2 regions of the Peptoniphilus rhinitidis 1-13 genome follow, and region 2 is predicted to be linked to the other one. Evidence: riboswitches for the same ligand, from Rfam matches in the RefSeq annotation. Region 2 holds a riboswitch; the other holds the start of a gene.
What was found. A riboswitch is a leader RNA that binds a small molecule or an ion and turns the genes downstream of it on or off. The one in region 2 is predicted to bind thiamine pyrophosphate.
Positions count from the first base shown of each region.

Region 1 (4,030 bases), on a different contig from region 2:
TATAAACTATTAAATATATAGTTTAATAGTTTATATAAAAAAATTGGCAAACTCAGAAGATTACTCCGAGTTTGCCAATTTTTAAAAATTCTAATTATATTTTGTAAGGCTCTGTAGTACCTTGTTAGGGAGTAAATCTCTAACAAGGTACTACAGAGCCTTACAAATTAACTTCACATTAATTATTTAACTTCTACAGTTGCTCCAACTTCTTCAAGCTTAGATTTGATTTCTTCAGCTTCGTCTTTTGAAACGCCTTCTTTAACTGCTTTAGGTGCTCCGTCAACTACTGCTTTTGCATCTTTAAGTCCAAGTCCTGTAATATCTTTTACAACTTTTATTACTTTAACTTTTTCTTGTCCAGCTTCAGTGATTACTACATCAAATTCAGATTTTTCTTCTTCTGCTGCTGGTGCTGCTCCGCCTGCTGCTGGTGCTGCTGCAACTGCTGCTGGTGCTGCTGCTGAAACTCCGAATTCTTCTTCAAGAGCTTTAACTACTTCTGATAATTCTAATACTGTAAGTTCTTTAACTTCTTCAATTAATTTTTCTACTTTTTCTGACATTTTATTCCTCCGTTATTTTAATAATCCTAATTTTTTAGCATAATATTATGCTGCTTCTTGTTCTTTTTTATCAGCAATTTGTGCAATAACTCTAGCAAATCCTGACAATGTTCCATTTAATACATTTGCGAATCCTTGGATTGGTGCATTCAAGCCGCCAAGTACTTGTGCAACAAGAACTTCTTTAGATGGTAATTTAGCAAGATCGTCAATTTCAGAAAGTGATAATACTTTTCCATCAACGTAACCTGCTTTAATTTCTAAAGCTTCATGATCTTCTGCAAATTCTGATGAAATTTTAGCTGCACTTGCTGGATCTTCCATACCAAAAGCTACGGCACTTGGTCCCTTTAAAAATTCTTCAAGTCCAGTAATTTCTAATTCTTCAAAAGCACGTTTCATCATTGTATTTTTGTAAACTTTGTAGTCAACATTTGCTTCTCTGTACTTACTTCTAAGTTCAGTTACTTCTTCAACTGTAAGACCTCTGTAATTTACAAGAACTATAGATTGTGCTCCTTGAATTTTTTCCTTAATTTCATCAACTAGGGCTTGTTTTGATTGTAATTTTTCTTCTTTCAATTTGTCACCCCCAAAATAAAAAAATCTCACGCCGCCGTGAGATGTGAAAATCAAATAAATTCGAATTTCAAACCTCGGTAGGACTTATGGCAATGCCACCTACTGTCTGCGGCTTAGTAACATTAGTATTATATATACTTTTATTTAATTTGTCAATATTTTTTTATGTTCTTTGGTGACTAATTTAAATATACAATTTATATTATCTTTTTAATCTGTAACTTACTTTACAAAAGAAGACCAATAACCTATAATTAACTTGCACTAGGGGTGCCACTTGGCTGAGATTATACCCTTAAACCAATCAAGGTAATGCTTGTGGAGGGAAGTGTCTAAACCTCTTTAAGTATGTGCAAAGGAGGTATTTTTTATGCAAAAAATTAATAAAAATTGGACAACAAAAATGTTAGTTGAAGGTTCTGTGTGTATAGCACTCGCCCTTATTCTTCGTACGATTAAAATTTATGAACTACCTAATGGCGGATCTATTTCTCCTGGCAAGATGATTCCTCTAATTATATTTGCTCTTAGGTATGGACCTTCTAAAGGATTTATAGTTGGTTCAGTTTATGGAGTATTATCTATGATACTTGGTGGAAGTATTTTCCATCCAGTTCAAGCTATTTTAGATTATCCATTAGCATATGGTCTTTTAGGCCTTGCAGGAATTTTTAAGGATGAATTTCAAAAAACTCATTCTATTAAAACAATTTTACTTGGATCACTTGTAGGTGTACTAGGTAGATTTATTTGCCATGTTCTATCTGGAGTAATCTTCTTTAAGCAATATACTCCAGCTGGTATGAACTCATGGGCTTACTCTATAACTTATAATGCATCTTTCTTATCAATTGATTTTGCAGTCACTGTACTAGTTATATTTTTACTAAAAAATTTTCTAACACGTGATTTGCAAAAACTTTAAAACTAAAAAAACTTTAAGATTTTCTTAAAAAATCATAAAAATACCCCTCTTTTAATTTCTGAAATAAGAGGGGTTTATTTTTGGTGTTTTTATTTTTCCATTAATTTTTGTCCGTTAATTCTAATTCCAGGACCCATTGTTGATGAAACTGTCACTGATTTTAAATAACGACCCTTTGCAGCTGCTGGTTTTGCTTTTATTATAGCATCTGCAATTACTTTGAAGTTTTCAGCAAGTTTATCAACTCCAAAAGAAACTTTTCCGATTGGAACATTAATGATTGCAGCTTTGTCTACTCTATATTCAACTTTACCTGCTTTAGTTTCTTTTACAGCTTGTTCTATATCAAATGTAACTGTACCTGATTTAGGGTTTGGCATAAGTCCCTTTGGTCCAAGAACTCTACCAATCTTACCAACTACGCCCATCATGTCTGGTGTTGCAATAAGTACATCAAAATCAAACCAATTTTCATTTTGAATTTTTTCAACGTATTCTTCTCCACCTGCATAGTCAGCACCTGCTGCTTCAGCTTCTTTAATTTTTTCTCCCTTTGCAAGAACAAGGACTTTAACTTCTTTACCTGTTCCATTAGGAAGTACTACAGTACCTCTTACTTGTTGGTCAGCATGTCTTGGATCTACACCAAGTCTTACTGCAAGTTCAACTGTTTCATCAAAGTTTGCCTTAGCAGTCTTTGTAACTAAGTCAAGAGCTTCATTTACATCATATAAATTTGATTTATCGATTAGCTTTACGCTATCTTGATATTTTTTACCTCTTTTTGGCATATTTACCTCCTTCGTGGTACTTTCGGCTCAGCCTCCCACTTATCTTTCTACTTCTATACCCATACTTCTAGCTGTGCCTGCGATCATTTCCATAGCAGCTTCAACGCTTGCTGCATTGAGATCTGGCATCTTTGTTTTAGCTATCTCTTCAACTTGAGATTTTGTCAATTTTCCAACTTTTTTCTTGTTAGGTTCACCACTTGCTTTAGACATATTAAGAGCTTTCTTAATTAAAACTGCAGCTGGTGGAGTCTTAGTGATAAAAGTGAAAGAACGATCTTGATAAACTGTAAGAACAACAGGAATAATCATACCTGCTTGATCTTGAGTCTTTGCGTTAAATTCCTTTGTGAATTGCATAATATTTACACCATGTGGTCCTAGTGCAGTACCAACTGGTGGTGCTGGTGTTGCTTTTCCTGCAGGAATTTGTAATTTTACTAATGCTATGACTTTTTTTGCCATTTTATTTCCTCCTTGTGGTAATGCGGGTTTACCCTCCCACACATTTACTATTCTTTAATAATTTGATTGAAATCCAATTCAACTATTGTATCTCTTCCAAACATTGAGATACATACTTTAACCTTAGCTTTGTCGTAATTGAAGCTGTCGATTTTACCTACCAAATCTTTAAATGGTCCATTAATAACTTTAACAACTTCTCCCACTTCGAAGTTATCGAATAACTCTTTGCTATCGGTAACTCCTAGTAGCAACACTTCTTCATCTGTAAGTGGCACAGGTTTTGAAGCTGGCCCAACGAAACCAGTAACTCCTCTTGTGTTTCTCACAAGATACCAAGTTTCATCGTTCATAATCATATTCACAAGGACATAAGATGGAAACATCTTTCTCTCCTTTGCCTTTGAAATGCCTTCTTTATTTTCAACATATTCTTCCATGGGAATTCTAATGTCAAAAATCAAATCTTCCATTCCACGATTATGAACCATGGCTTCCATATTATCCTTTACCTTTTTTTCATAACCAGAATAAGTGTGAATTACATACCATTTTGAAGCTTCATTGTTATTAAGTTCTTGTGTATCCAATTAAAACACTCCAATCAAAAAATAAAACCAAATAAAAACATTACGATTTTATCATATGCTAATAACAATAATGATGACAAAATAACTGCCACAATTACTATTATTGAATAT
Region 1 covers NZ_BAEW01000002.1:49,972-54,001, forward strand. The annotation lists gene rplL (50S ribosomal protein L7/L12) at 183-566, opposite strand; gene rplJ (50S ribosomal protein L10) at 612-1,148, opposite strand; ribosomal protein L10 leader region at 1,157-1,278, opposite strand; TPP riboswitch at 1,405-1,492, shown strand; gene thiT (energy-coupled thiamine transporter ThiT) at 1,519-2,073, shown strand; gene rplA (50S ribosomal protein L1) at 2,163-2,864, opposite strand; gene rplK (50S ribosomal protein L11) at 2,904-3,329, opposite strand; gene nusG (transcription termination/antitermination protein NusG) at 3,377-3,919, opposite strand; gene secE (preprotein translocase subunit SecE) at 3,934-4,030, opposite strand, start outside.
Region 1: it holds a riboswitch for thiamine pyrophosphate, as region 2 does, so the genes downstream of both, thiT (energy-coupled thiamine transporter ThiT) here and thiW (energy coupling factor transporter S component ThiW) in region 2, are expected to answer to the same signal.

Region 2 (4,030 bases):
TTTATATTTGGGTCTGCATTAGCTTATAAACTTGGCAAGGGATTTATTCCTGTGAGAAAACCAGGAAAGCTTCCTGCGAGTAAGATAAAAGAATTTTATGAACTTGAGTATGGACGAGATTCAATAGAAATACATGAAGACGCAATAGAACCTGGAGAAAAAGTTGTAATAGTAGATGACCTTTTGGCAACAGGTGGTACAGCAAAAGCTTGTGTGGATCTTGTAAAGAAGTTAGAAGGAGAAGTTTCTTCTTTAGTGTTTTTGGTAGAACTCCCAGAACTAAAAGGAAGAGAAGTTTTAGGTGGAGAGAAAGTATATTCAGTTATAAAATATTAAACAGTATAATTCAAAATTATAAGATTGATTTTAAAATTTACAAATAATATAATAAATAAACTTATGGGAGCAAATTGCTGAGAGGAGTTAACACTCGACCATTTTACCTGTTAGGATAATGCCTTGATGGGGAAAAGTAATGCCACTCCTATAATATTTTTAGGAGGTTTTTTTTATTTATGAAATATTCTACTCAAATGGAAGCGGCAAAGCATGGTTTTGTCACTGAAGAGATGAAGATTGTTGCAGAAAAGGAAAATGTATCTTGTGACTATTTATTAGAGAAAATTGCTTGTGGAGAAATTGTAATTCCAAAAAACAAAAATCACAAATCAATTTCGCCAGAAGGTATTGGAACTGGACTTAGAACGAAAATTAACGTAAATCTAGGTATTTCTAAAGACCTAAATGATATTGATATGGAAATGAAAAAAGTAGATATGGCTCTATCAATGGGCGCAGAATCTATTATGGATCTTTCCAATTATGGAAAGACTCAAGAGTTTAGAAAAAAACTAATTGAGAGATCTACTGCAATGATAGGAACTGTACCAATGTATGATGCAGTTGGTTTTTTGGACAAAGGACTTTCTTATATAAAGCCAAAGGAATTCTTGGAAGTTGTTAGAAATCATGCTGAAAATGGCGTCGATTTTGTTACAATTCATGCTGGTATAAATAGAGCAAATGCAGAAATATTTATGAGGAATAGACGTGTAAATGAGATTGTTTCACGTGGTGGTTCACTTCTTTTCGGTTGGATGAAGATGAATGACAGAGAAAATCCATTTTATGAATATTATGATGAATTATTAGATATCTGTCGTGAATATGACGTTACACTTTCTCTTGGAGATTCACTTAGGCCGGGTGGTATTCACGATGCGACAGATCCTTCTCAAATTTCGGAACTTATAACATTAGGAGAGCTCACGAAGAGGGCGTGGGAAAAAGATGTTCAAGTGATTATAGAAGGTCCTGGGCATGTGCCAATAGGTGATATTGAAACTAATGTTAAACTTCAAAAGAAACTTTGTCACAACGCACCTTTTTATGTGTTGGGGCCACTTGTTACAGATGTAGCTCCTGGTTATGATCATATTACATCAGCCATTGGTGGGGCGATTGCAGCATCTCATGGGGCAGATTTTTTATGTTATGTAACTCCTGCTGAACATTTGAGACTTCCAGATGTAGACGATGTTCGTGAGGGGATTGTTGCTTGCAAGATTGCAGCTCATGCAGGAGATATTAATAAAATAAAAGAAGCAAGAGTGTGGGATCTTGAGATGAGTAAAAGACGTCAAAAATTAGATTGGCAAGGTATGTTTGATATTGCTCTTGACAGAGAAAAACCAAGGGAGTACAGAGATTCATCAATTCCAGAAGAAGAGAACACCTGCACTATGTGTGGTTCTATGTGTTCTGCAAGGAACATGAATTTAATTCTTGAAGGTAAAGATATAAAAATAAAATTTTGATTTATTGTAAAGATTTAAATTTATAAGTTATTTATAGGTAAATGTCAATTATTTTTAAAAATAATATTTTAGTGATATAATTAAATAAAAATAGAAGGGAGCTTGTTGACAGGCTGAGAGGAAACTAGTAGTTTCGACCGTTTACCTGATTTGGATAATGCCAACGTAGGGATTTATAAGGCTAAATGTAGCTGCTTTGTCAATATGCTCTCAGGGAGGTTTAATATGAAATCTAATACTAAGAAATTGACAATAGCAGCTCTTTTTGTTGCTATTGGTGTTGTTTTTTCCTTTGTAAATATTCCAGTGGGCTTGGCAAAATGTTATCCAATACAGCATATGGTAAATGTTTTATCTGCTGTATTTTTGGGACCAGTTTACTCTGTTCTTGTTGCTTTTTGTATTTCACTTATTAGAAATATTTCAGGAACAGGTTCCCCAATGGCTTTTCCTGGCTCAATGGTTGGAGCTTTATTCGCGGGAATATTATATTATAAGACGAGAAAGCTTTCCTTTGCTTTTTTAGGAGAAGTAATTGGTACAGGTGTAATTGGTGCATTAATTGCATATCCTGTTGCTAAATTTATACTTGGAAAAGAGATGGCGATATTTGGTTTGGTAATTCCTTTTTCAGTGAGTACTCTTGGCGGTTCTATAATAGCGATTATAATTATTTTAAGTATTAAGAACACATCGCTTGGAAAATATTTTAAATTTGAGAGGAATTTAAATGGACATTAAAAATATTCTTACAATAGCTGGTTCGGACTCCATTGGAGGTGCAGGTATTCAAGCAGATTTGAAGACTATAACTAGCTATAAATATTATGGGATGAGTGCGATTACAGCAATTACTGCACAAAATACTATGGGTGTTCAATCCTCTCTTGATATAGAAAAAGGAATGTTAAGGGATCAACTTATATCAATTTGCGAAGATGTATTGCCAGATGCTGTAAAAATTGGAATGGTGGCAAATCACCAACAAGTAGAAGTTATATCAGAGATTATTGATAAATATTTAAGAGATATTCCCATTGTATTAGATCCAGTTATAACATCTACAAGTGGATTTAACCTTACGCCCAATGCTACTGTGGAGAAGATGGAAGAAATTTTATTTGACAAAATAACATTAATCACACCAAATATAATTGAAGCAGGAATAATTTATGGGAAGAAGATTGAAAAGCTTGAAGAAATGAAAGAAGCGGCAAAAATTTTATACGAAAGATATAATACAGCAGTGCTTATAAAAGGTGGACATCTTAAAGAATCTAAGGATGATGTGCTTTTTGACAAGGCTGGTCTTTCTGTTATAAAAGGAGAAAATATTGATAATGAAAATACACATGGCACAGGTTGTACTCTTTCAAGTGCCATAACTTGTGAGTTAGCAAGTGGTAAGAGCCTTTATGATGCAGTATTTTCTGCAAAAAAATATTTAACAGGAGCAATTGCTTTTGGTTTTGATATAGGAAAGGGAAGAGGTTCACTATATCATATGTATAATTTGCGTGATAAAAATGAAAATAAGTTATAACTTAAAAGATCTAAGGGAAAAAGCTCCTTTGGTTCACATAATTTCAAATAGTGTTACAAGCGATAGGGTGGCTGACCTATCTCTTTTAATAGGATCAAGCCCAATGATGACAGACTATTCAAAAGAAGTAGCTGAAATTACAGAAAAGTCCTCTGCTCTTGTATTAAATATGGGGATGTTAAACGATGATAAAGTTGAAGCTATTAAAATATCTGCAAAAATTGCAAATGAAAATAAAATCCCCATTGTTTTAGATCCAGTTGGAGTTTCTTCTAGCAAGCTAAGACGTGATTTGGCAAAATATCTCATTAAAAATTTTAAATTTAATGTAATTAGAGGAAACTTTAATGAAATCAATTACTTGGTTAATGGAAAAACTTTTACAGGTGTAGATTCCAAAGATGCAGATTTTACACAAAATGATTTTATAAATCTTGCAATAAAGTTAAATGAAAAAACTGGTGCAACAATTTTAGTAAGTGGAAAATATGAAATAATTGCAAATTCTCACATGGTCATCTCTATATGTGGTGGAGATGAAAATTTAAAGAAGATAACTGGTCTAGGGGATATGGAATCTGCAATGATAGGATCTCTTTTAGCTAGTCCAATGTCTAATTTAAAAGCTTGTGTTCTTTCTTCGATATTTTTAAGGCAAATTGCGAAAAAA
Region 2 covers NZ_BAEW01000003.1:176,770-180,799, reverse strand. The annotation lists gene RH95_RS03770 (adenine phosphoribosyltransferase) at 1-336, shown strand, start outside; gene thiC (phosphomethylpyrimidine synthase ThiC) at 516-1,817, shown strand; TPP riboswitch at 1,902-2,007, shown strand; gene thiW (energy coupling factor transporter S component ThiW) at 2,043-2,558, shown strand; gene thiD (bifunctional hydroxymethylpyrimidine kinase/phosphomethylpyrimidine kinase) at 2,548-3,360, shown strand; gene thiM (hydroxyethylthiazole kinase) at 3,344-4,030, shown strand, end outside.